Regions from separate parts of the Pseudomonas sp. LBUM1660 genome, predicted to be linked through region 2. Evidence: predicted binding sites of a transcription regulator. Region 2 holds the regulator's gene; the other holds the start of a gene.
The links. The regulator sigma-54, encoded in region 2, starts transcription at its own class of promoters, with help from an activator protein. The targets are predictions, from matches to a motif close to ANTGGCATNNANNTTGCTNT.
Positions count from the first base shown of each region.

Region 1: a site for sigma-54 is predicted at 6,311-6,330, ahead of ACA068_RS10160 (CmpA/NrtA family ABC transporter substrate-binding protein). Genes of this name have one in related genera too.

Region 1 is NZ_CP166795.1:2,152,558-2,166,977, reverse strand. Features, by position in the region: gene ACA068_RS10180 (sensor domain-containing diguanylate cyclase) at 1-1,757, opposite strand, end outside; gene rlmKL (bifunctional 23S rRNA (guanine(2069)-N(7))-methyltransferase RlmK/23S rRNA (guanine(2445)-N(2))-methyltransferase RlmL) at 1,899-4,169, opposite strand; gene rmf (ribosome modulation factor) at 4,700-4,915, shown strand; gene ACA068_RS10165 (quinone-dependent dihydroorotate dehydrogenase) at 5,199-6,218, opposite strand; gene ACA068_RS10160 (CmpA/NrtA family ABC transporter substrate-binding protein) at 6,450-7,661, shown strand; gene ACA068_RS10155 (ANTAR domain-containing response regulator) at 7,677-8,252, shown strand; gene ACA068_RS10150 (nitrate/nitrite transporter) at 8,609-9,820, shown strand; gene ACA068_RS10145 (bifunctional protein-serine/threonine kinase/phosphatase) at 9,828-11,501, shown strand; partial or broken gene ACA068_RS10140 (NAD(P)/FAD-dependent oxidoreductase) at 11,925-13,181, shown strand; gene ACA068_RS10135 (nitrate reductase) at 13,184-14,420, shown strand, end outside.
Region 2 is NZ_CP166795.1:1,074,757-1,089,176, forward strand. Features, by position in the region: gene ACA068_RS04900 (ZIP family metal transporter) at 1-475, shown strand, start outside; gene ACA068_RS04905 (HPr family phosphocarrier protein) at 484-759, opposite strand; gene rapZ (RNase adapter RapZ) at 775-1,632, opposite strand; gene ptsN (PTS IIA-like nitrogen regulatory protein PtsN) at 1,635-2,099, opposite strand; gene hpf (ribosome hibernation-promoting factor, HPF/YfiA family) at 2,112-2,420, opposite strand; gene ACA068_RS04925 (RNA polymerase factor sigma-54) at 2,495-3,988, opposite strand; gene lptB (LPS export ABC transporter ATP-binding protein) at 4,173-4,898, opposite strand; gene lptA (lipopolysaccharide transport periplasmic protein LptA) at 4,898-5,446, opposite strand; gene lptC (LPS export ABC transporter periplasmic protein LptC) at 5,433-6,005, opposite strand; gene ACA068_RS04945 (KdsC family phosphatase) at 6,013-6,537, opposite strand; gene ACA068_RS04950 (KpsF/GutQ family sugar-phosphate isomerase) at 6,537-7,511, opposite strand; gene ACA068_RS04955 (ATP-binding cassette domain-containing protein) at 7,789-8,598, shown strand; gene mlaE (lipid asymmetry maintenance ABC transporter permease subunit MlaE) at 8,598-9,395, shown strand; gene mlaD (outer membrane lipid asymmetry maintenance protein MlaD) at 9,395-9,862, shown strand; gene ACA068_RS04970 (MlaC/ttg2D family ABC transporter substrate-binding protein) at 9,874-10,527, shown strand; gene ACA068_RS04975 (STAS domain-containing protein) at 10,524-10,829, shown strand; gene ACA068_RS04980 (BolA family protein) at 10,944-11,183, shown strand; gene murA (UDP-N-acetylglucosamine 1-carboxyvinyltransferase) at 11,206-12,471, shown strand; gene hisG (ATP phosphoribosyltransferase) at 12,600-13,235, shown strand; gene hisD (histidinol dehydrogenase) at 13,362-14,420, shown strand, end outside.

The DNA.
Region 1 (14,420 bases), 1.1 Mb from region 2:
GGGCTCAGGGTGTCCGCCGACGCGCGGATCGAGGCGCGAACGCGGGTCGTGTCCTGGGGATGAATCCGCGTGAAAATCGCCTCGGCGTTGAGCAGCAGCACGTCCGGCTCGAGCTCGTAGATCTCACGAATCCCGTCGCTGGCATAGATCACACTGAAGCGACCGTCAAATTCCATCTTGAACTGATAAATGCCACCGGGCACATGGACGCTGAGCTTTTTCAGCAACAGGTCGCGCGCGGCCAACGCCTCGTGAACGCGCTTGCGTTCGGTGATGTCGATACAGATTGCCAGATGCCCGACCCACAGGCCTTGCTCGTCGAGGACCGGGGTCGCGAGCATGTTCACGGTCAAATGGCTGCCATCCTGACGGACCAGCGTCCACTCCCGCGCTTCGTGACCGCCCTCTTCTGCGCCTTCGACCAACATCGCCTGACAGGTCGGAATCCGCTTGCCATATCGCACACTCAGTTCCGCCGAGCGTGCGACCAGCTCTCGGGGAAAGTGCAGGTTTTCCAGGGTCATGCGCCCCACCACTTCAGCGCTGGAATATCCCAGCATTTGCTCGGCCCCGGCGTTAAAGGTGCTGATGACGCCTCGCAGGTCGGTGGCGATGATCGCCACCTGGGTCGCGGCATTCAGCACGCCGCGCAACTGGCCGTGAGTGCCGCGCAATTCCTGCTCGCGGGCGTGCAGTTCCTGGGTGCGCTGCTCGACCATTTTCAGTGCGCGCTGGCGTTGGCTGACCAGCACGTAGAGCAATGCGCTGAGCAGCACGCTCAGCAAGCCACCGAGCACCACGAGGCTGGTCACCGAGGAATGGTTGGCCTTCAAAAAGGCTTCGCTGGGCAGGATGTCGACTTGATAGTCGCGGTCGGCCATACGCAGCAGGCGTGTCGCGGACAGTTCGCTGGGCGCGGGCGAGTTATAGGACTCGTAAAGCACTTCGTGCTGGTCGTCGGTGGATAAGTCGAGGATGCGCACCGAGAGATAGTCATAACTGGCCTCCGGCAAACCGTCCGCCAGCAGCTGACGCATGCTGATCACAGCCATGACATATCCGTAGGGTTTCGTCGCCGCCGTCGCCGCGTCACTCTGACGCTTCACCGGCGCCACCAGCAGCACACCCCGCGCATAGGCCGGCTCGATGCTGACCAGATGCATCGGCTGCGACACCGCCATACTGCCCAGCTTGTCGGCCCGGTCAAGGGTGGCGCGGCGCAACGGCTGGGCGAACAAGTCGTACCCCAGCGGCGAGCCGAGCCGGCTTTGGGTCTGGCTGAAGAGCACGGCCACGTACTCATCCCGTTCGGCCGCCAATTGCAGTTGGCCGTCGGCATTGAGCTCACGCAGCGTGAAGTCGCTCAACCCCTCCTCGCGCACCTTGCGCTCGAACGCTGCCCGCTCGGCACGGGTGATCCGCGCAGCGAATGAATATGCCTGCGTGCGGTGCAGCAACGGTTGGGTATAGCCTTCGAACTCCTCGCGGGAGACCGACTCGGAATTGGCGAAGAACCGGCGCAGGCCGTCGAGGCGCTGCTCCTGATCTTCGAAACGTTCTTCGATGCGGCTGTAACGTTCGCTGGCGAGCAGCTGGAAACGTTGCCTTAATTGATGGTGAAACAGATTCAGTGTCGACCAGGCCAGCAATCCAGTGAGAATCCCACCGACGAGCAATACCAGCAGCGCGACCAGCCAGGCCGAGACATCTTCGCTGATAAATCCCAGGATCTTGGGGCGCACGGCGTGCAACGACATAAACGCAACTCAAAACGCCAGGTGCGGGAAAGCCCATTGGCCATGCGTTGAGTTATAGCTATTAGCCATCAATTTGACCAGCACTGAAAGAACCCAAGAGCCTTTAAAAATCAAGGCTCTGTGGATCCAATTGCTGATCTGTCAACGCGCTGTGATTTTCCAGGCACGGTGGATCTTGCCGTTGCGGGCGAAATCCGGATCGATGGTCTGGGCGGTGATTTCTTCAACGGCATAACGCGCGGCGAGGTTCTCCTCGAGCGTGAACTTGCGGAAGTTGTTGGAGAAGTACAACACGCCACCCGGCGCCAGGCGCGCCATCGCCAGGTCGATCAATTGCACCTGATCGCGCTGCACGTCGAAGATCCCTTCCATGCGTTTGGAGTTGGAGAACGTCGGCGGATCGATGAAGATCAGGTCGTACTCGTCACGGCAGGCATCGAGCCACGCCATCACGTCACCCTGCTCCAGACGGTTCTTGTCAGAGAAACCGTTCAGCGACAGGTTGCGACGCGCCCAGTCCAGGTAGGTTTTCGACAGGTCGACGCTGGTGGTGCTGCGCGCACCGCCCTTGGCTGCGTGAACACTGGCGGTTGCGGTGTAGCTATACAGGTTGAGAAAGCGCTTGCCGGCTGCCTCTTTCTGAATCCGCATGCGCATCGGGCGGTGGTCGAGGAACAGCCCGGTGTCGAGATAGTCGGTGAGGTTGACCAGCAGCTTCACGCCGCCTTCATTGACCTCGACAAACTTGCCCTGCGCCGCTTGGCGTTCGTATTGCTTGGTGCCGCTCTGACGCTCGCGGCGCTTGACCACCACGCGGCTCTTGTCGATGTTCAAGGCCTGCGGAATGGCGGCCAGGGCATCGAACATGCGCGCCGAGGCTTTTTCCGGATCGATGGACTTTGGCGCGGCGTATTCCTGGACGTGGACCCAATCCTGATACAGGTCGATGGCCATGGAATATTCCGGCATGTCGGCATCGTAGACGCGGTAGCAATCAATGCCCTCGCGCTTGACCCACTTGCCCAAAGCCTTGAGGTTCTTTTGCAGGCGGTTAGCGAACATCTGCCCGCCTTCGCTCAAGCGCGGTTGCTCGATCACCACTGGGGCCGGTTTGATCGGGTTGCCATTCTTGTTGTACTTCTCGTACTTGCCGGGTGCCACGTCATTGTCTGCGACTTCGACTTCGGCCTGCTCACGCTCGACCTGACGCTGTTCCGGGGTGCGACGCTCGCCGGTGACGAACTGGTCCGGCGTGACTTTGATCAGCAGCAATTTGCACGGCAAGGCGCCGTTCCAGAACGAATACTGTTTGTGACTGCGGATGCCCATGCGCTTGCCCAGGTCCGGCGCGCCGGTGAAGACGGCCGCTTCCCAGTTCAGGCAGGCCTGACGCAGACGCTCGCCGAGGTTCTGGTAAAGGTAGAGCAGGCTCGCCTCGTCGCCCAGACGCTCGCCATACGGTGGGTTGCAGATCACCAGACCTTTCTGGTTCTGATCCGGACGCGGCTCGAACGTACCGACTTCGCCCTGGTAGATCTTGATCCATTCGCTCAGGCCTGCACGTTCGACGTTGTTGCGGCCGGGTTGAATCAGGCGCGGGTCGGCTTCGTAACCGCGAATCCACAGCGGTGGCTTGGCCAGACCGGCCGCGGCGCGTTCGGTGGCTTCTTCGTGAAGTTTTTTCCACAGCGCCGGCACGTGGCCGAGCCAGGCGGTGAAGCCCCACTGCTCGCGACGCAGGTTCGGCGCCATGTCGGCGGCGATCATCGCTGCTTCGACGAGGAACGTGCCGACACCGCACATCGGGTCAGCCAGTGCGCCGCCATCGGCCGCAATGCGTGGCCAACCGGAACGGATCAGGATGGCGGCCGCGAGGTTTTCCTTCAGCGGCGCCGCGCCCTGCTGCAAGCGATAACCGCGCTGGTGCAGGCTGTGGCCGGAGAGGTCGAGGGACAAAATGGCTTCGCCACGGTCCAGACGCAGGTGGATGCGCAGGTCCGGGTTGAGCTTGTCGATGGACGGACGGTCGCCCTGCGGAGTGCGCAGTTTGTCGACGATGGCGTCTTTGACTTTCAAGGCGCCGAAGTGAGTGTTGTCGATGCCCGAGCCGTGACCACTGAACTCGACGGCCAGGGTGCCATCGTTGAGCATGTGATCTTGCCACTCGATGTCGAGTACGCCGTGGTACAGGTCTTCGGCGTCCTTCATCGGGAAACGCTTGAGCACCAGCAGCACCCGGTTCGCCAGACGCGACCACAGGCACAGGCGATAAGCGGTTTCCATGGTGGCCATGCCGCGCACGGCAGAGGTGTGCTCACGTGCTTCTTCAAGGCCAAGCCCGACGGCTTCCTCGATCAGCAGGCCTTCAAGGCCTTTAGGGCAAGTGAGGAAGATTTCGAATTGATCGGACATTGGAATTTCAGAGCCTTTAGCTAAGTGAACCGGCAACGCATTGCCGGCCCGGTTTTCAATCAGGCGCTTTTCTAAAAGAGCGCCCGCGTGGCACGAAGGTGTGCCGTCCCACCTGTGCTGCTCAGATTAGAAGAGCTTAGATGCACAGGCAGATAAAAATGTTGATGCAACAAAATGTCATAAGCCGACCCTTCGTCGAATAGTCCTCCTGCTCAACAGGAGCCATTCTCACTAAAGGATTAAACCTATCATCCTGCGGGGGCCCGATCATACAGGGCTTTGACCAATAAACACGGGACAAACATCGTGTTACTTATGGCCTTAGCATCTTTACGGTTACGTTCTTATGACAAAACGATCATTCCCTCGATGTGACGCATTGGTTAGAACTCCATACAGGTTGACGCCGCAACGACGTCAACACCTTGGCTCGCGACGCCGGCAGCGAGCCCCAACGGCAGGAATTTTTCTGCCAGACCTCAATTGAGGTCGACGCGATAAATACAGTCAACAAGTGAGGGCAACACCCTATGAGAAGACTTAAGCGTGATCCGTTGGAAAGAGCATTTTTGCGCGGATATCAATATGGCGTTGGTGGCAAATCCCGTGAGCTTTGCCCATTTACTCTACCGTCGGTACGCCAAGCCTGGATTAACGGCTGGCGAGAAGGACGCGGCGACAACTGGGACGGTATGACCGGCACTGCGGGAATCCACAGACTCAACGAACTTCACGCCGTCGGCTAACACAGGGCACACACTCCGACACGACAATCTGATTACGTAACGACTTACCACGCACGCCCCATCCGGGCGGCGGGCTTCGGCCCAGGGGCTCCTTCGAGGAGCCCTTTTTTATGCCTGCAAAAACCTTTCGCGAGTGAAATCGATCTTGTGGCGAGGGAGCTTGCTCCCGCTGGGCTGCGAAGCAGCCTCCAGACACTCAACATTGTTTGTCAGGAAAAACACGACTGCTTCGCAGCCGAGCGGGAGCAAGCTCCCTCGCCACAAAAGCCCGCTCGCAGAGGGTTCAGCGCAGGGCGGCGATGGCGTCGACGGACTCGCGAATCAGCGCCGGGCCTTTATAGATGAAGCCGGAATAGAGCTGCACCAGGCTGGCACCCGCAGCGATTTTCTCAGCCGCGTGCTTGCCTTCGGTAATGCCGCCGACAGCGATGATCGGCAAGCGCCCGGCCAGTTCCGCCGCCAGTACCTTCACGGTGTGAGTGCTCTTCTCGCGAACCGGTGCGCCGGACAGACCGCCCGCCTCGTCACCATGTTCCATGCCTTCAACGCCGACGCGGCTCAAGGTGGTGTTGGTGGCGATCACCGCGTCCATCCCGGTTTCGATCAGCGCCTGCGCGACCTGTGCGGTTTCTTCGTCGGTCATGTCCGGCGCGATCTTGATCGCCAGCGGTACATGTTTGCCGTGGCGCAAGGCCAGTTCCGCGCGACGGGTCGCCAGATCAGCCAGCAATTGCTTGAGCGAATCGCCAAATTGCAGGCTGCGCAGGCCCGGGGTGTTCGGCGAGCTGACGTTGACCGTCACGTAGCTGGCGTGGGCGTACACCTTGTCCAGGCAGATCAGGTAATCGTCGACCGCGCGCTCAACCGGCGTATCGAAGTTCTTGCCGATGTTGATGCCCAGCACGCCTTTGTACTTGGCCGCCGCCACGCGAGCTAGAAGGTGATCGACGCCGAGGTTGTTGAACCCCATGCGGTTGATGATCGCCTCGGCTTCCGGAAGGCGGAAAATCCGTGGCTTGGGGTTGCCCGGCTGCGGACGCGGGGTGATGGTGCCGATTTCGACAAAGCCGAAACCCAACTGCGCAAACCCGTCGATGGCCGCGCCGTTCTTGTCCAGACCGGCCGCCAACCCTACCGGGTTCGGAAATTCCAGACCCATGACGTTCACCGGCATTTTCGCCGGCGCCTTGCACAGCAAACCGTTGAGGCCCAAACGCCCGCCCGCGCCGATCAGGTCCAGGGACAAATCGTGGGAGGTTTCCGGGGAAAGTTTGAACAACAGCTGACGGGCCAGGGTGTACATGGGCGGTTTTGACTCGAATGGCGGCGAAATGAGGCGGCGATTATAGCCGGGCATCGGTGTCGCAAGCGAGGCGCGCGACAAAATCAGCGGGCGGTGGCATATGCCTTGCACCATCACTGACATCAGCACTCATGCCAACGGCGGGATGAGTCGAAAGACAAAGGCGTCGTCACCTGGCCTTGCCACGGCAAGCAGCCCGGTACGGCGCTTTTTTTTGGAAGGTGTTTAGCCATGAATGAAACCACAGCGGGCCCACTGGCCTGGGTCAATGGCAGCGATGCCCCGGAAAAGACTGAAATCAACCTCGGCTTCATGGCCCTGAGTGACTGCGCCTCGGTGGTGGTCGCGGCCACGCAGGGCTTCGCCCAACCTTACGGCCTGACCCTGAACCTCAAGCGCCAGTCGTCCTGGGCCAACCTGCGGGACAAACTGGTCAGCGGCGAACTCGACGCCGCGCACAGCCTGTACGGCCTTATTTACGCCGTGCACCTGGGCATCGGCGGCGTAGCGCCGACCGACATGGCGGTGCTCATGGGCCTGAACCAGAACGGCCAGAGCATCAATCTTTCTCACGGCTTGCAGGCCTTGGGGGTGACCAGTCCTGAAGCACTGGACCGGCACGTGCACCAAAGTCGCCCAAAACTGACCTTCGCCCAGACATTTCCGACAGGCACCCACGCCATGTGGCTGTATTACTGGCTCGCGAGTCAGGGCATTCATCCGTTGCAGGACGTCGACAGCGTGGTGGTGCCACCGCCACAGATGGTCGCGCACCTGCAAGCCGGGCGTATCGACGGCTTCTGCGTCGGTGAACCGTGGTCCGCCAGCGCGGTTCAGCAAAATCTGGGATTCACCCTGGCAACGACCCAGACCATCTGGCCCGATCACCCGGAAAAAGTTCTCGGCTGCACCCGCGCTTTTGTCGAGCAGTGCCCCAACACCGCCCGGGCGTTGGTGATGGCGATCCTCGAAGCCAGCCGCTTCATCGAAGACAGCAGCGAAAACCGCCGCAGCACCGCGAAGCTGTTGAGCGCGCCCGAATACCTCGATGCACCGCTCGATTGCATCGAACCGCGCTTGCTCGGCGACTACGCCGATGGCCTCGGCAATCGCTGGCAGGACCCGCATGCGCTGCGTTTCCATGCGGAAGGCGAGGTCAACGTGCCGTATTTGTCCGACGGCATGTGGTTCATGACCCAGTTTCGCCGCTGGGGCTTGTTGCGCGACGATCCGGACTACCTCGGCGTGGCCCGTCAGGTCCAGCAACTAGACTTGTACCGTGAGGCCGCCAGCGCAGTCGGTGTTGCCGCCGAGGGTGAGGACATGCGCAGCAGCCAATTGATCGACGGCAAAATCTGGGACGGCTCCGACCCGACCGGCTATGCCCGCAGTTTCAAGCTGCACGCCATGAGCGACAGCTCCCCCCTTCTCGCCAGCCGCTGACAGGAGACTGCGAATATGTTGCGTATCCTGCTGATCAACGACACCGCGAAGAAAGTCGGTCGCCTGAAAGCGGCCCTGACCGAAGCCGGGTTCGAGGTGATCGACGAATCCGGCCTGACCATCGACCTGCCCGCGCGCGTCGAAACGGTGCGTCCGGACGTGATCCTGATCGATACCGAGTCACCGAGCCGCGATGTGATGGAGCAAGTGGTGCTCGTGAGCCGCGACCAACCGCGGCCGATTGTGATGTTTACCGACGAACATGACCCCGATGTGATGCGCCAGGCGATCAAGTCCGGGGTCAGTGCCTACATCGTCGAAGGCATTCACGCACAACGCTTGCAGCCGATTCTCGATGTCGCCATGGCCCGCTTTGAAAGCGACCAGGCCCTGCGCGCCCAGCTCAATGCCCGCGACCAGCAACTGGCCGAGCGCAAGCGCATCGAGCTGGCCAAGGGGCTGTTGATGAAGATGAAGGACTGTAATGAGGAAGAGGCCTACACCCTCATGCGCCGCCAGGCCATGAGCCGGCAGCAGAAGCTGATTCAGGTGGCGGAGCAGATTATTGCCATGAGCGAATTGCTTGGCTGAAGCCTTGCGGAGCCTGTGAAGACGCCTTCGCGGGCAAGCCTCGCTCCTACGGGTCTTGTGTCGCCCACACCCTCTGAACTCACCACAAAACCCGTAGGAGCGAGGCTTGCCCGCGAATGGCCGCAACTCGGTTTCACCTGTTGGCACAGATCTCGCTAAGTAATCGCTACAGGTAACCAACGGCGGTTGCCCCACCTACGACAAAGACGTCGCTCACCTCATTTGCCCATGGCGAATCGGGTGGCGGCGTTTTTTCGTTTTGGCCCCAGAGATCGGGGCCGGTGGTGCGGCCGAGGCGGCGCCCCACCTGCAAGCTTCTGACTCCTTCTCGAGACTCCCTACAGCTGAGGTGCGCGATGAATTCAAGCTTCTGGAAATCTGGCCATACCCCGACATTGTTCGCGGCCTTCCTCTATTTCGACCTGAGTTTCATGGTCTGGTACCTGCTCGGCCCCTTGGGGGTGCAGATCGCCGCCGACCTGCACCTGACCACCCAACAGCGCGGGATGGTGGTGGCCACGCCGATTCTGGCCGGCGCCGTGCTGCGCTTTGTCATGGGCCTGCTGGCGGATCGCCTGTCGCCGAAAACCGCCGGGCTGATTGGCCAAGTGATCGTCATCTGCGCGCTGTTTGGCGCCTGGAAACTCGGCATCCACAGCTACGAACAAGCGCTGGTGCTGGGCCTGTTCCTCGGCATGGCCGGCGCATCCTTCGCCGTCGCCCTGCCGCTGGCCTCGCAATGGTATCCACCACAACACCAAGGCAAAGCCATGGGCATCGCCGGTGCCGGTAACTCGGGCACTGTGCTCGCCGCGTTGATCGCCCCGGTGCTGGCGGCCGCCTTCGGGTGGAGCAACGTGTTCGGCTTCGCCCTGATCCCGCTGATCCTGACCCTCATCGTCTTCGCCTGGCTGGCCAAAAACGCGCCTGAGCGGCCGAAAGCCAAGTCCATGTCCGACTACTTCAAGGCCTTGGGCGACCGAGACAGTTGGTGGTTCATGTTTTTCTACAGCGTGACCTTCGGCGGCTTCATCGGCCTGGCCAGCGCCCTGCCCGGCTACTTCAACGACCAATACGGCCTGAGCCCGGTGACCGCTGGCTACTACACCGCAGCCTGCGTGTTTGGTGGCAGCCTGATGCGTCCGTTGGGCGGCGCGCTGGCCGACCGTTTCGGCGGGATTCGCACATTGCTGGGGATGTACACGGTCGCAGCGATCTGCATCGCGGCGGTGGGTTTCAACCTTCCGAGTTCCTACGCGGCCCTGGCACTTTTCGTCTGCACCATGCTCGGTTTGGGTGCGGGTAACGGCGCGGTTTTCCAATTGGTCCCACAGCGTTTTCGTCGGGAGATCGGCGTAATGACCGGTTTGATCGGCATGGCCGGCGGCATCGGTGGTTTCGCCCTGGCGGCGGGCATGGGCGCGATCAAGCAAAGCACCGGCAGTTATCAACTGGCCCTGTGGTTGTTCGCCAGCCTCGGCGTGCTTGCCTGGTTCGGCCTGCACGGGGTGAAACGTCGCTGGAGAACCACCTGGGGTTCGGCCGCTGTGACCGCCGCTCGGGTCTGAGACCGCAATGAGCCTGCAACTGAGTTTCGCCGAAGCGAGCGCCATCGGCCCTCGTGAGGAAAATCAGGACGCCCTGCGCCTGGTCACTCCGGCCCCGGCGCTGGCGGCGAGCAAGGGTTACCTGTTCGCCATCGCCGACGGGGTCAGCCAGTGCGCCGATGGCGGTCTCGCCGCCCGTTCGACCTTGCAGGCCCTGGCGCTGGACTATTACGCCACCCCGGAAACCTGGGGTGTCGCACAGGCGCTGGATCGCCTGCTGCTGGCGCAAAATCGCTGGCTGCAGGCCAATGGCGGTGGGCAACCATTGCTCACCACTGTCAGTGCTTTGGTCATGCGCGGCAGGCGTTTTACCTTGGCCCATGTCGGCGATTGCCGGGTGTATCGCTGGCACGCCGACACGTTGCAGCGACTTAGCAAGGATCACGTTTGGGACCAGCCGGGCATGCAGCACGTGCTCAAGCGTGCGCTGGGGCTCGATCAGCATTTGGTCCTGGATTTTCTCGACGGTGAATTGCGCCTCGATGAGAGCTTCGTGCTGCTCAGCGATGGCATCTGGGCTGTTCTGGGCGACACCGCCATTGCGGCGATTCTGCGCGATCAACCGGACCTGCACAGCGCTGCGCAAACCCTGGTCAGCGCAGCGCACTTGGCCGGCAGTCAGGACAATGCCAGCGCTCTGTTGGTGCGAGTCGATGCCCTCGGTGAAACGAGCATCGGCGATGCGCTGATTCATTTGCAGCAATGGCCGCTGCCGCCCGCGCTGAAACCGGGCCAGACGTTCGAAGGTTGGCAGGTCGAAGGGATGCTCGGCCAGAGCCAGCAGTCGCTGCTCTATCGGGTTCGCGACAGCCAGCAACAACCCTGGCTGCTGAAAACCTTGCCCGGTGCACTGCGCGACGATCACCTCACCGGGCAGGCATTGCTGTCGGAGGAATGGTTTCTCAAGCGTGTGGCCGGACGGCATTTCCCTGAAGTCCATGCCGCCAGTCAGCGTCAGCATTTGTATTACGTGATGCGCGAATATTCCGGCTCCACTCTGGCGCAGCTGCACGAACGGGTTGCCGCGCTGCCGCTGGCGCAATGGCAGGATCTGGCCGAGCGTCTGCTCAAGGCCGTCGGCATGCTACATCGCCGGCAGATTCTTCACCGCGACATCAAACCGGAGAACCTGTTGCTGGGCGACGACGGTGAGCTGCGCCTGCTGGATTTCGGCCTCGCCTACTGCCCAGGCCTGTCAGAAGATCAACCCACGACCCTGCCCGGCACGCCGAGCTATATCGCGCCGGAAGCCTTCGCCGGTGAGGCACCGACACCGCAACAGGATCTGTACGCAGTCGGTGTGACCCTGTATTTCCTGCTGACCGGGCATTATCCCTACGGCGAAATCGAAGCCTTCCAGCGTCCACGCTTTGGCGTGCCCATCAGCGCCAGCCGCTACCGCCCCGACCTGCCGGACTGGATCGCGCAAAGCCTGGAGCGCGCGGTCGCAGCGGATCCGGGTCAACGCTTTGAAACGGCGGAAGAATGGTTGTTGCTGTTGGAACAGGGAGAGCGACGCAGTTTGAGTGTGCGGCCCAGACCGCTGCTGGAGCGCGAGCCGCTGAAGGTCTGGCGGACGTTGGCGCTGGTGATGTTGGTGGTGAATCTGGTGCTGCTGGTTTTGCTGTTTCACTCATCCTGACTCGAACCAGATCCCCTGTGGCGAGGGAGCTTGCTCCCGTTCGACCGCGCAGCGGTCGCAGAATGTTTGGGTCTGCTTCGCAGCCCAGCGGGAGCAAGCGCCCTCGCCACAGGTTCCCCATGCGCCAAGACCGGGCGGCCCGCTTCGAATCGGTGCAGAAACAGTGAATCTGATCCTGAAATCCTACTCAGAACCCACTAAAACCGAATCCTGAACGACTTGGCACAACCACTGCATTACCTCTCCCAACAGACATAAAGCCCAGCCTTCAACGATGAAGGGTGCGCTTCCCGAGAGAACGGGACCAGGACAAAGGCGTCCTCGCTAGGCAACTAGCGGGACGCCTTTTTTTGTTTGCGCAAAATATGTCGAGCAAGACCTGACAGCCCTGATGAGGCGGGTCCGAGCTCCCCGGAGAACCTGATGAAAAAACTAAAACTGGTGATGATCGGCAACGGCATGGCCGGGGTCCGCACCCTGGAAGAACTGCTCAAGCTGAGCAATGAGCTGTACGACATCACGGTCTTCGGCGCCGAACCCCATACCAACTACAACCGCATCCTGCTGTCACCGGTACTGGCCGGTGAACAGACCTTCGACGAGATCGTACTGAACGATCTCGACTGGTACCTGGACAACAACATCAAGTTGCTGCTCAACCGCAAAGTGGTGGAGATCGACCGAATCAAACGCAGGGTCATCGCCGACGACGGCACCGAAGCGGAATACGATCGCCTGCTGATCGCGACCGGCTCGACCCCGTTCATCCTGCCGATCCCCGGCAATACCTTGCAGGGCGTGATCGGCTACCGCGACATCGCCGACACCCAGGTCATGATCAACACCGCGAAAACCCACAAGCACGCCGTGGTGATCGGTGGCGGGTTGCTCGGCCTGGAAGCCGCAAACGGCCTGATGCTGCGCGGCATGCACGTCACCGTGGTGCACATCGGCGAATGGCTGCTGGAACGGCAACTGGACAACACCAGTGGTCAACTCCTGCAAACCGCCCTGGAAGCCCGTGGCCTGCATTTTCGTCTGGGCGAACAGACCCAGGCCCTGCACGATGCCGGCAACGGCCGGGTCGGCTCGGTTGAATTCAAGAATGGCGACATCATCCCCGCCGACCTGGTGGTCATGGCCGCCGGCATTCGCCCTAGCACTGAACTGGCGGAAAAATCCGGCATTCCCTGCCATCGCGGGATTCTGGTCAATGACACCCTGCAAACCTATGACCCACGGATCTATGCCATCGGCGAATGCGCCAGCCACCGCGGAACCGCCTACGGCCTGGTCGCGCCGCTGTTCGAGCAAGCCAAGGTCTGCGCCAACCACCTCGCGCAACTGGGCTTCGCCACCTACAAAGGCTCGGTGACCTCGACCAAATTGAAAGTCACGGGCATCGACCTGTTCTCCGCCGGCGACTTCATGGGCGGCGAAGGCACCGAAACCATCACCCTCTCCGACCCGATCGGTGGGGTCTACAAAAAACTGGTGATCAAGGATGACGTGCTGGTCGGTGCCTGTCTGTACGGCGATACAGCCGATGGCGGGTGGTATTTCCGACAGATTCGTGAGAATCAAGACATCGACGAGATCCGCGATCACCTGATGTTCGGCGACGCTGCGTTTATGGAGCAGGCCCTCGGCGACGCAGGACACCCAGGCAGGGAAGCAAGCTGATGAACCAGATCACCGCTTCCACCTGCTGCTACTGCGGGGTCGGCTGCGGCGTGCTGATCGAGCATGACGGCGAGCGCATCCTCGGCGTCAGCGGCGATCCGAGCCACCCGGCGAACTTCGGCAAATTGTGCAGCAAGGGCTCGACCTTGCACCTGACGGGCGACTTGACCACGCGAGCGTTGTACCCCGAATTACGCCTGGGCAAAGGCCTGGCCCGCAGCCGCACCGACTGGGACACCGCGCTCGACCACGCGACCAATGTCTTTGCCCAAACCATCGCCGAACACGGCCCGGACAGCGTGGCGTTCTACATTTCCGGGCAGTTGCTGACCGAGGACTATTACGCCTTCAACAAACTGGCGCGGGCGCTGGTGGGCACCAACAACATCGACAGCAATTCGCGGCTGTGCATGTCGTCCGCGGTGGTTGGCTACAAGCGCAGCCTGGGGGCCGATGCGCCGCCGTGCAGCTACGAAGACCTGGAACTGAGCGACTGCGTGATGATCGTCGGCAGCAACATGGCCTACGCCCACCCGGTACTGTTTCGTCGCCTGGAAGAAGCCAGATCCCGCCGCCCGCAGATGAAAGTCATCGTCATTGACCCACGTCGTACCGACACGTGCGATTTGGCTGACCTGCACCTGGCGATTCTTCCCGGGACCGATGTCGCCTTGTTCCATGGGATTTTGCACCTGCTGCTGTGGGAAGACTGGGTCGACCGCGACTTCATCCAGGCTCATACCGAAGGTTTGGCCGAGCTGAAAAATCTTGTACGCGATTACACGCCGTCAATGGTGTCGCAGCTGTGTGGGATCGAGGTCGAGCAATTACAGGAATGCGCCAAATGGGTCGGCACCTCCACGAGTTTTCTGTCGCTGTGGTGCATGGGATTAAACCAGTCCACCGCCGGCAGCGCTAAAAACAGCGCGCTGATCAACCTGCACCTGGCCACCGGGCAAATCGGCCGGCCGGGCGCAGGACCTTTCTCCCTGACCGGCCAGCCAAATGCCATGGGCGGACGGGAAACCGGCAGCCTGTCGAACCTGCTGCCTGGCCATCGCGAAGCGGCCAATGCCGAGCATCGCGCGCAAGTGGCGGCTTACTGGGGTGTTGACCAACTTCCGGAAAATACCGGGCTCACCGCGATCGAGTTGTTCGAGAAGGTTCGCAGCGGAAAAATCAAAGCCCTGTGGATCGCCTGCACCAACCCCGCCCAATCACTGCCGGACCAGACCG
Region 2 (14,420 bases):
GCAAATGCTCGTCGGAACCCTGGAGCGGCCGGTCATCCCGCCACGGATCTGGTTGTTTGTGTTTGCCATCATTGCCCACAACATTCCTGAAGGCATGGCGGTCGGTGTTTCGGCCGGTGGTGGGATGCCGGATGCAGACAGCCTGGCCATGGGCATTGCGTTGCAGGATGTGCCGGAAGGGTTGGTGATTGCGCTGGTACTGGCAGGGGCGGGGATGTCGCGGGTCAAGGCATTCCTGATCGGTGCTGCCTCAGGTCTGGTTGAGCCGGTCTTTGCGCTGTTGTGCGCCTGGCTGGTGAGCCTGGCCGAATTGCTATTGCCGTTAGGGTTGGCGTTGGCGGCGGGTGCGATGTTGCTGGTGGTCACCCATGAAATCATCCCCGAGTCGCGGCGCAATGGTCACGACAAGCTGGCGAGTCTTGGCTTGTTGATCGGGTTTTGTTTGATGATGGTGATGGATACTGCACTCGCCTAGGCGAGTGCTTAACCGCCTTCGCCGAAGTAGTCGTTGATCAACTCCACCAATGCCTGCAAGGCCTCGTCAGCCTGTTCACCTTCGGTACTGAGGTGGATTTTTGTTCCCTTGCCGGCGGCGAGCATCATCATGGCCATGATGCTTTTTCCGTCGACCAAGGAGTCGGGAGTACGTCCGACCCGGATCGTGCAATCCTTGAACTCACCGGCAACGCCAACGAATTTTGCCGAAGCGCGGGCATGCAGGCCCAGCTTGTTGATGATTTCGATTTCCAGAGCAGGCATCGCGATGTGAATCCTTTAGCTGAGGTCGCGGTGGCGAACCTGGACGTTCTTCAGGGATTGTTGCAGGACCTGGCCCAGACGTTCGGTCAGGTAGACGGAGCGGTGATGCCCGCCGGTGCAGCCAATGGCAATGGTGACATAAGCGCGGTTGCTGGCGGCAAAGCGCGGCAACCACTTGAGCAGGTAAGTGGAAATGTCCTGGAACATCTCTTCGACGTCCGGTTGTGCCGCCAGGTACTCGGCCACCGGTTGATCAAGCCCGGACTGATCGCGCAATTCCGGCTTCCAGTAAGGGTTGGGCAGGCAGCGCACGTCGAACACCAGATCCGCATCCACCGGCATGCCACGCTTGAATCCGAAAGATTCCACCAGGAACGCAGTGCCGCTATCTGGCTGGTTCAACAGGCGCAACTTGATGGTATCGCGTAGTTGATACAGGTTCAGGTTGGTGGTGTTGACTTTGAGGTCCGCCAGATCGGCGATCGGCCCCAGCAAACTGGTTTCGTCCTGAATTGCCTCCGCCAACGAACGGTGGGCAGTACTCAGTGGGTGGCGGCGGCGGGTTTCCGAGAAGCGTTTGAGCAGGGTTTCTTCGTCGGCGTCCAGGTACAACACATCACACTTGATATGCCGGCTGCGGACTTCTTCGAGCAATTCCGGAAACCGCGAAAGGTGGCTCGGCAGGTTGCGTGCATCGATGGATACCGCGACCAGGGGTTGTGCCAGCTCGGTATGAATAAGTGCGCGCTCGGCCAGTTCCGGCAGCAATCCGGCGGGCAGGTTGTCGATGCAGTAGTAGCCGTTGTCCTCGAGAACATCGAGTGCGGTACTTTTACCTGAGCCGGAACGGCCACTGACAATGATCAAACGCATGATTAGTGACCGTTTTGCTCGTCCAGGACAACCTGATACAAGGCTTCGTTGCTCGGGGCGCTACGCAGTTTTTCGCGTACTTCCTTGCGATCAAGCATGCTGGCGATCTGGCGGAGCAGTTCCAGGTGCGCATCGGTAGCTGCTTCCGGGACCAGCAGAACAAACAGCAGGTCAACCGGGGCGCCGTCGATGGCGTCGAAATCAATGGGTGCGTCGAGGTGCATCAGGGCACTGATGGGCGAGGTGCAGCCCTTCAGGCGGCAGTGGGGAATGGCGATGCCGTTGCCAAAACCGGTCGAACCGAGTTTTTCACGCGCAATCAGAGCCTCAAAGACATCTTGCATTTCCAGATCCGGCACTTCCCGGGCGATCAGGTTGGCAATTTGCTCGAGGGCTTTCTTTTTGCTGCCGCCCGGCACGTTCACGAGGGAACGGCCGGGGGTCAGGATGCTTTCAAGTCGGATCATGGGTTGGGAGTGTTAACGACCGGTAGCGCCCTGAAGGAGGCTTTGGGTCTTTTCCTTATGCTTTTTGAGTTGTTTATCCAGCTTGTCGGTCAGTGCGTCGATCGCCGCATACATATCGGTATGCTCCGCGTTGGCGACCACTTCATTGCCGGGAATATGCAGCGTGGCTTCGATTTTCTGCTTGAGCTTTTCGACCGTCATCGTGACCTGCACGTTGGTGATCTTGTCGAAATGCCTCTCTAATCGTTCGAGTTTTTCGCCGATGTAGGTGCGAAGAGGTTCGGTCACTTCCAGTTGGTGTCCACTGATGTTGACTTGCATACAGCTTCTCCTTCGTTGCCAGTGCATAAAGCGGTAGATCAGATGATCTACCACTGGAACGCTGTGGCGTGGCTCTACATCAACCGCTTGCGTTCGCTCGAAGGCGCGATCCCGAGGGATTCGCGGTACTTGGCGACGGTGCGGCGAGCCACCTGAATGCCTTGTGCCTCCAGTAAACCAGCGATCTTGCTGTCACTCAACGGCTTTTTCTGATTTTCCGCGGCAACCAGTTTTTTGATGATCGCGCGGATCGCTGTGGACGAGCATTCGCCGCCTTCGGAGGTGCTGACATGGCTGGAAAAAAAGTATTTCAGTTCATATATGCCCCGTGGGGTATGCATGAATTTCTGCGTGGTCACCCGTGAAATCGTCGACTCGTGCATGCCCACCGCCTCGGCAATATCATGCAGCACCAGCGGTTTCATCGCTTCGTCGCCGTACTCCAGGAAGCCGCGCTGATGCTCGACAATCTGGGTGGCCACTTTCATCAGGGTTTCGTTGCGGCTTTGCAGGCTTTTGATGAACCAGCGAGCTTCTTGCAACTGATTGCGCATGAAGGTGTTGTCGGCGCTGGTGTCGGCGCGGCGCACAAACCCGGCGTATTGGGCGTTGACCCGCAGCCGTGGCACCGATTCCTGGTTCAGCTCGACCAGCCAGCGCTCGTTGTCCTTGCGCACGATGACGTCAGGGACAACGTATTCGGCTTCACTGGACTCGATCTGCGAGCCCGGACGCGGGTTGAGGCTCTGCACCAGCTCGATGACCTGGCGCAGTTCATCTTCCTTGAGCTTCATGCGGCGCATCAGCTGGCTGTAGTCGCGACTGCCGAGCAGGTCGATGTAGTCGGTGACCAGGCGTTTCGCTTCGGCCAGCCAGGGGGTCTTGGCTGGCAGTTGGCGCAGTTGCAGCAGCAGGCATTCACTCAGGTTGCGGGCGCCAATGCCGGCCGGTTCGAATTGCTGGATGCGGTGCAGGACGGCTTCGATTTCGTCCAGTTCGATGTCCAGTTCCGGATCGAAGGCCTCGAGAATTTCCTCAAGGGTTTCGTCCAGGTAGCCCTGATTGTTGATGCAGTCGATCAGGGTCACGGCGATCAGGCGATCGGTGTCGGACATCGGTGCAAGGTTCAGTTGCCACAACAAATGGCTTTGCAGGCTTTCACCGGCCGATGTGCGGGTGGTGAAATCCCACTCGTCGTCATCGTTGCTCGGCAGGCTGCTGGCGCTGGTCTGGTAGACGTCTTCCCACGCGGTATCGACGGGCAGCTCGTTGGGAATGCGCTCGTTCCAGTCGCCTTCCTCGAGGTTATCCACCGTCGGGGCGGTTTCCTGGTAGGAGGGTTCCGAAATGTCGGCGTTGGGGAGCTGTTCGGCTTTGTCGGCCAAAGGGTCGGCGTTATCGAAGTCGTCGCCTTCTTCCTGGCGTTCGAGCATCGGATTGGACTCCAGGGCCTCCTGGATTTCCTGTTGCAGGTCCAGGGTCGACAATTGGAGCAGGCGGATAGCCTGTTGCAGCTGCGGTGTCATCGTCAGCTGCTGGCCCATTCTCAAGACTAGCGATGGTTTCATGGCAGGGGCTTAACACCTTATTCGCCGGCGCACATGCGCCATCCACTACAGGGCGCCGGAGCGCCAAACATAAGCAAATTATATGCCCGAAACTGCAGCGTTTGCCTAGAGCGCTGTAACAATAAAAAAGTATTGATTTTTTATCGAGACAAGCGCTCGGACAATCAGCCAGACACCTTAGCGCTTAAAGGCGGAATTCATGGCCCAGATACACTTCCTTGACCAGTTCGTTGGCCAGGATGGTGGCGGAGTCACCCTCGGCGATCAACTGGCCATCGTTGACGATGTAGGCGGTTTCGCAGATATCCAGGGTTTCACGGACGTTGTGGTCAGTGATCAGCACGCCAATGCCTTTGGCCTTGAGGTGGTAGATGATCTGTTTGATGTCGCCCACCGAAATCGGGTCCACACCGGCGAATGGTTCGTCGAGGAGGATGAATTTCGGGTTGGTGGCCAGTGCCCGGGCGATTTCCACCCGACGACGCTCACCGCCGGACAGGCTCATGCCGAGGTTGTCGCGGATGTGGCTGATGTGGAATTCCTGCAGCAGGCTTTCCAGCTCCTTGCGACGCTCTGCCTTGTCGAGTTCCTTGCGGGTCTCGAGGATGGCCATGATGTTATCGGCCACCGACAGTTTGCGGAAGATCGACGCTTCTTGCGGAAGATAGCCGATACCGGCCTTTGCACGACCGTGCATCGGCTGGTGGCTGACGTCTAGATCGTCGATCAGTACGCGACCCTGATCGGCCTGTACCAGGCCAACGATCATGTAGAAACAGGTGGTCTTGCCGGCGCCGTTAGGACCCAGCAGGCCGACGATCTGACCGCTGTCAATGGACAGGCTGACGTCACGCACGACTTGGCGGCTCTTGTAGCTCTTGGCCAGATGCTGAGCTTTCAGAGTTGCCATTACGGGGCCTTTTTCTCGTCGGTTTTTGGCTTGGGCTGGATCACCATGTCGATGCGCGGACGCGACTCGGTGACCTTGTTGCCCGTGGCGCGACCGGCGCTCGCCAGCTTTTTCACCGTGTCATAGACGATTTTCTCGCCTTGGGTGACGTTGTTGTCCTTGTCGATGACTTTTGCACGATCGATCAATACGACGCGGTTTTGCGAGGCGTGGTACTGGATGGTCACTCCGTAGCCCTGAACCGGCTTGGTGTCGCCAGCCGTCTGCATCTGCTCAAAGTAGGCAAGGTTGCCCACCGAGGTCACCACATCGATGTCGCCAGCCGGGGTACGGGTGATGGTCACGGTATTGCCGGTGACCTTCATCGAGCCCTGAGTGATGATCACGTCACCTTTATAGGTGGCAATGCCATTCTTGTCGTCCAGTTGGGCGTCGTCGGCCTGAATGCGGATAGGCTGCTCTTGATCGTTCGGCAGAGCCCAGGCGCTCACGCTTCCCAGTGCTGCGCCCAGACTGAGCAAAATAGGGAGAGTTTTAACGAGCCTCATACTGTCCTCTTACGTTCGATAGCAGGTGTATCCTGCTTTCTTTCAAATACGCTTTCATTCCGTTGCCTGTCGATACACCGCCAGCGCCGTCGATTCTAACGGGTTGATCGGTCTGCGCATATTGCTGCTGCGGGAACACTGTCATTCGGGTGGTGGTAATCAGGGTTCTGCGGTTTTTCTCGTCGAAACGCGTGATGCGCACCGAGTCAATCAGCTCGACCTGAGTGCCGTCCGGGTTGACTTCGCCGTGCTCACTCTGGACGTGCCAGGGAAACTGGGTGCCACGAAACATGTTCAGGTCGGGGTTGGTCAGCAACGTCACCTCGGTCGCCTTCAGGTGTTCAACCTTGTCGGACGTCATCTCGTATTGCAATTTGCCGTCTGGCAGGTACTGCACGCTGTGGGCGTTGAGCGCGTAATAGTCGATCGCGGTTTCGTCTACCTTGACCACGGGTTTGTCGAGGAAGCGTTCGGGGCTGATGTTCCAGTAGCCGACCGCGGCGAACAGCGCCGCGATGCAGCCGAACACCAAGATGTTACGAATCTTTTTGCTCAGCATAATGGGCTCACAGGTACGCGGCGTTGGCCGCATCGAGGCGGCCCTGGGCGCGCAGGATCAATTCACAAAATTCGCGAGCGGCACCCTCGCCACCACGGGCCAGGGTGATGCCATGGGCGTTTTCACGCACGAAGCTGGCAGCGTTTGCTACGGCCATGCCCAGACCCACGCGGCGAATCACCGGCAGGTCCGGCAAGTCGTCACCCAGGTAGGCGACCTGTTCATAGCTTAGGTTGAGTTGGGCGAGAAGTTCGTCGAGCACCACCAGTTTGTCTTCACGACCCTGATAGAGGTGTGGAATGCCGAGGTTCTTCGCCCGTCGCTCGACCACTGGGGTCTTGCGGCCGCTGATGATAGCGGTCTGCACGCCGGCTGCCATCAACATCTTGATGCCTTGGCCGTCGAGCGTGTTGAACGTCTTGAATTCACTGCCGTCTTCGAGAAAGTACAGGCGCCCGTCGGTCAGCACGCCATCGACGTCGAACACCGCGAGTTTGATCTGTTTGCCGCGTTGCAGCAGGTCCGTGCTCATTACATTACTCCCGCACGCAGCAAGTCGTGCATGTTCAAGGCGCCGACCGGGCGGTCTTCGCTGTCGACCACGACCAGTGCGTTGATCTTGTGGTCTTCCATTATTTTCAGGGCTTCGGCGGCGAGCATCTCGGCGCGAGCGGTCTTGCCGTGCGCGGTCATGACCTGATCGATGGTGGCGCTATGAATGTCGATGCTGCGGTCCAGTGTGCGGCGCAAGTCACCGTCGGTGAAGATCCCGGCCAGTTTGCCATCGGCTTCCAGGATCACGGTCATGCCCAGGCCCTTGCGGGTCATTTCCATCAGCGCATCCTTGAGCAGCGTGCCGCGTTGAACCTGCGGCAGCTCCTGGCCGGCGTGCATGACGTTTTCGACTTTCAGCAAAAGGCGTCGGCCCAGCGCGCCGCCTGGATGGGAAAAGGCGAAGTCTTCAGCGGTAAAACCCCGGGCTTCCAACAGAGCAACGGCCAGGGCGTCGCCCATCACCAGCGCGGCGGTGGTCGATGAGGTCGGTGCCAGGTTCAGTGGACAGGCTTCGTGCTCGACGTGAACGTTGAGGTTGACCTCGGCGGCCTTGGCCAGCGCCGAGTCCGGGTTGCCGGTCACGCTGATCAATTTGATGCCCAGCCGTTTGATCAGGGGCAGCAGGGTGACGATTTCATTGGTGGAACCGGAGTTCGACAGGGCCAGGATGATGTCGTCGCGGGTGATCATGCCCATGTCGCCGTGGCTGGCTTCGGCCGGGTGCACGAAAAAGGCCGTGGTGCCGGTGCTGGCCAGGGTGGCGGCGATCTTGTTGCCGATGTGCCCCGATTTGCCCATGCCGACCACGACCACGCGGCCTTTGCTGTCCAGAATCATCTCGCAAGCGCGTACGAAATCTGCGTCGATATGGGGCAGCAAGCCTTGTACGGCTTCCAGTTCGAGGCGGATGGTGCGTTGTGCAGATTGAATCAGGTCGCTGGATTGGCTCATGTCAGAAATCGTATAGCCTGATGAAAAGGCGGCGATTATAGCGGTAATGATCAAAACCCTCACGCAAGTTCGTCACGCTTTGTCATTCCCTGTTACCGAATCCCCTCTGAACGAGGCTTTTTGCCTGTCATGTTGCTGAACATGGGCCGGCTTGGGCCTTGGGCGCTTGGCCTTTGCAGTGATATAGTTCGCCGCCAGTTCGGCCTGCCCGGGGAGGTATGTGCTTTCGTCAGAAAGCCAGGCGTCCGAGTGTGAGGCTGCATCGCAAGGAGTTTAGATGAGTGCCGATAACGCCTACGCGGTCGAGCTGAAGGGACTGTCCTTCAAGCGCGGTGCGCGCAGCATTTTCAATAACGTCGATATCCGTATCCCGCGCGGCAAGGTCACCGGCATCATGGGGCCTTCCGGGTGTGGCAAGACCACGCTGTTGCGGTTGATGGGCGCACAGTTGCGGCCCACCAAGGGCGAAGTCTGGGTCAATGGCCAGAACCTGCCAAAGCTGTCGCGCAGCGATTTGTTCGATGCGCGCAAGCACATGGGCGTGTTGTTCCAGAGCGGCGCGCTGTTTACCGACCTCGACGTGTTCGAGAACGTCGCCTTTCCGCTGCGCGTTCATACCGAGCTGCCGGAAGAAATGATCCGTGACATCGTCCTGCTCAAATTGCAGGCCGTGGGGTTGCGTGGCGCCATCGACCTGATGCCCGACGAACTGTCCGGTGGCATGAAGCGCCGTGTCGCGCTGGCGCGGGCGATTGCCCTCGACCCGCAAATCCTCATGTATGACGAACCCTTTGTCGGTCAGGACCCTATCGCCATGGGCGTGTTGGTGCGCCTGATCCGCTTGCTCAATGATGCGCTGGGCATCACCAGTATCGTGGTCTCCCACGATCTGGCCGAGACTGCCAGCATCGCCGACTACATTTATGTGGTGGGCGACGGCCAGGTCTTGGGGCAGGGCACTCCCGAGGAGCTGATGAACTCGCAGGAGCCGCGAATTCGTCAATTCATGACCGGCGATCCCGACGGTCCGGTCGCCTACCACTTTCCAGCGACGGATTACCGCGCAGATCTTCTGGGGAAGCGTTGATGCGCAAGATTTCACTATTGGAACGCGTGCGTCGATTCGGCCACGGCGGCATCGATGTGCTGGCGGTGTTCGGCCGTTCGGCGATTTTCCTGTTTCATGCCTTGCTCGGTCGCGGTGGTATCGGCGGCGGCTTTGGCCTGCTGGTCAAGCAACTGCATTCGGTGGGCGTGATGTCCCTGGTGATCATTGTGGTCTCCGGGGTGTTCATCGGCATGGTGCTGGCGTTGCAAGGCTTCAACATTCTGTCCAGCTACGGTTCGGAGCAGGCGGTCGGGCAGATGGTTGCGCTGACGCTGTTGCGTGAACTTGGCCCCGTGGTCACGGCATTGCTGTTCGCCGGGCGTGCAGGTTCGGCGCTGACCGCCGAAATCGGCAACATGAAGTCCACCGAACAATTGTCCAGTCTGGAAATGATTGGCGTCGACCCGCTCAAGTACATCATTGCCCCGCGGCTGTGGGCCGGCTTCATTTCCCTGCCAGTGCTGGCTATGATTTTCAGCGTGGTGGGCATATGGGGCGGTTCGTGGGTGGCCGTCGACTGGCTGGGTGTCTATGAAGGTTCCTACTGGTCCAACATGCAGAACAGCGTGACGTTCACGGATGATGTGCTCAACGGCATCATCAAGAGCATCGTCTTCGCCTTTGTCGTGACCTGGATCGCCGTATTCCAAGGGTATGACTGCGAGCCCACTTCCGAGGGGATCAGTCGTGCCACTACCAAGACCGTGGTGTACGCCTCTTTGGCTGTGCTCGGCCTGGACTTTATTTTGACCGCCTTGATGTTTGGAGATTTCTGATGCAAAACCGCACCCTGGAAATCGGTGTCGGCCTTTTCTTGCTGGCTGGCATCCTGGCTTTGCTGTTGCTAGCGTTGCGGGTCAGTGGCCTGTCCCCAAGTGCCACCACCGATTCTTATAAACTTTATGCGTATTTCGACAATATCGCCGGTTTGACGGTCAGAGCTAAAGTGACCATGGCCGGTGTGACCATCGGCAAGGTCACGGCGATCGATCTGGACCGCGACAGTTTCACCGGTCGAGTGACGATGCAGCTGGAAAAGCGCGTAGATAACCTGCCGACTGACTCCACTGCATCTATCCTGACGGCTGGCCTGTTGGGCGAGAAGTACATCGGCATCAGCGTGGGCGGCGAAGAAGGCTTGCTCAAGGAGGGTGGAACCATTCACGACACCCAGTCGTCGCTGGTGCTCGAGGACCTGATCGGTAAATTTCTGCTCAATACCGTTAGCAAAGACGCCAAATGAGGAGCTTTTGAATGATCTCTACCTTGCGACGTGGCCTGTTGGTATTACTCGCGGCCCTGCCGTTGATGGCTAACGCCGTGGCAGCGCCCTCAGCGCACGAAATCGTGCAGGACACCACGACTCGGTTGCTTGCCGACCTGTCGGCCAACAAAGAGAAGTACAAGCAGGACCCGAAAGACTTTTACACGGCGCTGAACACCATCGTCGGGCCAGTCGTGGATGCCGAGGGCATTTCCAAAAGCATCATGACGGTCAAATACTCGCGCAAAGCCACGCCGGCGCAGATGAAGACCTTCGAAGAAAACTTCAAGAGAGGTCTGTTCCAGTTCTATGGCAACGCCTTGCTTGAGTACAACAATCAGGGCATTACCGTCGACCCTGCCAAGGATGAGTCTGGAGACCGTACCAGCGTTGCCATGACGGTCAAAGGCACCAACGGCTCGATCTATCCTGTGTCGTACACACTCGAGAAGATCAATGGCGAGTGGAAACTGCGCAACGTGATCATCAACGGCATCAACATCGGCAAGCTGTTCCGCGATCAGTTCGCTGATGCGATGCAGCGCAATGGCAATGACTTGGACAAGACCATCAATGATTGGGCCGGCGAAGTCGCCAAGGCCAAGGAAAAAACCGCAGACGCCACCGAGAAGTCTGTCCAATGAGTGTGTCGGCCATTCGGATGAGCGAAACCGGCGAGCTGCGACTGAGCGGCATGCTGGATTACCTCACCGGCCCTGGTCTGCGCAAGCAGGGGCAGGCGTTGATCAAGTCCAGCACGGCTGCCGAAGTGGTAGTCGATTGTTCGGCAGTGTTGAAGTCCAGCAGCGTAGGCTTGTCCCTGCTGCTGTGCTTCATGCGCGATGCAGAGGCGGCCGGCAAGGCGCTGAGCATCCGCGGGCTGCCAGAAGACATGCGTGAAATCGCTCAGGTCAGCGAATTGACCGAGCTGTTGGCGCATCCCTAACCAGCATCTATTAAGAAGCCCCCCGTCAGAGTCCTGCTTCGCGGGGTTCGCAGGCGCGGGGCTTTTTTGTATGATGTCCGACCCGCGCGCACAGGGCGCCGATTGAGGTTGAGCATGCAGGCCGTAGAAGTGAAGAGCTTCCTTGAAGGAAAGCTGCCCGGAACGTTGGTAGAAGTTGAGGGCGAAGGCTGCAATTTCCAGCTGAACGTGATTAGCGATGAACTGGCGGCGTTGAGCCCGGTGAAGCGTCAGCAGCAGATCTATGCCCATTTGAACCCATGGATCACCGATGGCAGCATCCATGCGGTCACTATGAAATTTTTCAGCAGCGCGGCCTGGGCCGAGCGCACCTGAGCCCAAGGGCGTCGAGATTCTTATGGATAAATTGATTATTACTGGCGGCGTTCGTCTTGATGGCGAAATCCGCATCTCCGGGGCGAAAAACTCTGCCCTGCCGATTCTGGCTGCAACCCTGCTGTGCGATGGCCCGGTAACGGTTGCCAACCTGCCGCACCTGCACGACATCACCACGATGATCGAGCTGTTCGGCCGCATGGGCATTGAGCCGGTGATCGACGAGAAGCTCAGCGTCGAAATCGACCCGCGCACCATCAAGACCCTGATCGCACCGTATGAGCTGGTGAAAACCATGCGTGCATCGATCCTGGTGCTGGGCCCGATGGTTGCCCGTTTCGGTGAAGCCGAAGTCGCCCTGCCTGGCGGTTGCGCCATTGGCTCGCGTCCGGTTGACCTGCACATTCGTGGCCTCGAAGCCATGGGCGCGGTCATCGACGTCGAAGGCGGCTACATCAAGGCCAAGGCGCCTGAAGGCGGCTTGCGCGGTGCGCACTTCTTCTTCGACACCGTCAGCGTAACCGGTACCGAAAACATCATGATGGCCGCTGCTCTGGCCAAGGGCCGCAGCGTGTTGCAGAACGCCGCTCGCGAACCTGAAGTCATCGACCTGGCGAACTTCCTGATTGCCATGGGTGCCAAGATCACTGGCGCCGGCACCGACACCATCACCATCGATGGCGTTGAGCGTCTGCACCCGACCACGTACAAAGTGATGCCTGACCGTATCGAAACCGGCACCTACCTGGTGGCCGCAGCCGTAACCGGCGGTCGTGTGAAGGTCAAGGACACTGATCCGACCATCCTCGAAGCCGTTCTTGAGAAACTCAAGGAATCGGGCGCGGAAATCACCTGCGGCGAAGACTGGATCGAGCTGAACATGCACGGCAAGCGGCCAAAAGCCGTCAACGTGCGGACCGCTCCGTACCCGGCGTTCCCGACCGACATGCAAGCGCAGTTCATCTCCCTCAACGCCATTGCCGAAGGCACGGGCGCCGTGATCGAGACGATCTTCGAAAACCGCTTCATGCACGTTTACGAACTGCACCGCATGGGCGCCAAGATCCAGGTCGAAGGCAACACGGCCATCGTCACCGGTACCGAAAAGCTGAAAGGCGCGCCAGTGATGGCCACCGACCTGCGTGCTTCGGCCAGCCTGGTGATCTCGGCACTGATTGCCGAAGGCGACACCCTGATCGACCGCATCTACCACATCGACCGTGGTTACGAGTGCATCGAAGAGAAACTGCAGATGCTCGGCGCCAAGATCCGCCGCGTACCGGGCTAGTTTCTGCTGCATGGGCGCAGGGACGCGCCCGTTGAATTTGTTTCAAGTCGAGCCTGTTTCTGGCTCGATGTGTGTCCGGCGCCATTTGCGACCGGGCATCAGTAGCCTGATAAGGACTGACGTTTCCCATGTTGACCATCGCACTGTCCAAGGGCCGCATCCTTGACGACACCCTGCCGCTTCTGGCTGAAGCGGGCATCGTGCCGACCGAGAATCCGGACAAGAGCCGCAAGCTGATCATCCCCACGACTCAGGCCGATGTGCGCCTGCTGATCGTGCGCGCTACCGATGTGCCGACCTACGTCGAACATGGTGCCGCGGACCTGGGCGTCGCCGGTAAAGATGTGCTGATGGAATATGGTGGCCAGGGTCTGTACGAGCCTTTGGACCTGCGAATTGCCCTGTGCAAGCTGATGACCGCCGGCCGTGTCGGCGACGTCGAGCCCAAGGGCCGCCTGCGAGTGGCGACCAAGTTCGTCAACGTTGCCAAGCGTTACTACGCCGAGCAGGGCCGTCAGGTCGACATCATCAAGCTCTACGGCTCGATGGAACTGGCGCCGCTGATCGGTCTGGCAGACAAGATCATCGACGTGGTCGACACCGGCAACACCCTGCGCGCCAATGGCCTGGAACCCCAGGATTTCATTGCCGACATCAGCTCCCGGCTGATCGTCAATAAAGCTTCGATGAAAATGCAGCACGCCCGTATCCAGGCGTTGATCGACACCCTGCGCAAGGCAGTGGAGTCTCGACACCGCGGCTGATTCACCTGCGCGACGTTAAGTCGCGCCCGTCTATCCGCCTCATAGCCAGAATTCTCAGGTGCCCAAGCGGAAACGACTGCTAAGTTAGGGCGCCTGAGTTTTTGCCAATCCTATGAGGCTCTCGCTATGACCGCACCGACTGCAATTCGCCGACTCAACGCTGCTGACCCGGATTTCGCGCATCATCTGGATCATCTGCTGAGCTGGGAAAGTGTGTCTGACGACTCGGTCAATCAGCGAGTGCTGGACATCATCAAGGCTGTGCGTGAGCGTGGCGATGCCGCGCTGGTGGACTTCACCCGGCAGTTCGACGGACTGGACGTTGCGTCCATGGCGGACCTGATCCTGCCGCGCGAACGTCTGGAACTGGCGCTGACCCGGATCACCGTGCCTCAGCGCGAAGCGCTGGAAAAAGCCGCGACTCGTGTGCGCAGCTACCACGAAAAACAGAAACAGGAGTCCTGGACCTACACCGAAGCCGATGGCACGGTGCTGGGCCAGAAGGTCACGCCGCTGGATCGCGCCGGCCTGTACGTCCCGGGCGGCAAGGCGTCGTACCCATCCTCGGTGTTGATGAATGCGATTCCGGCCAAGGTCGCCGGCGTGACGGAAGTGGTCATGGTGGTGCCGACCCCGCGCGGTGAAATCAACGAGCTGGTGCTGGCCGCAGCGTGCATCGCCGGAGTTGACCGCGTCTTCACCATTGGTGGCGCGCAAGCGGTCGCCGCATTGGCTTACGGCACCGAAAGCGTGCCGAAGGTCGACAAGGTGGTTGGCCCGGGCAACATCTATGTCGCCACTGCCAAGCGCCACGTGTTCGGCCAGGTCGGCATCGACATGATCGCCGGACCGTCGGAAATCCTCGTGGTGTGCGACGGCCAGACCGATCCGGACTGGATCGCCATGGACCTGTTCTCCCAGGCCGAGCACGATGAAGATGCCCAGGCGATTCTGGTCAGCCCGGACGCCGAGTTCCTCGACAAGGTCGCGGCCAGCATCGCCAAACTGCTGCCAACCATGGAGCGCGCCGAGATTATCGAAACCTCGATCAATGGCCGTGGCGCGCTGATCAAGGTTCGCGACATGGAACAAGCCATCGAAGTGGCCAACCGCATTGCGCCGGAGCACCTGGAGTTGTCGGTCGCCGATCCGCAAGCCTGGCTGCCGCTGATCCGTCACGCGGGC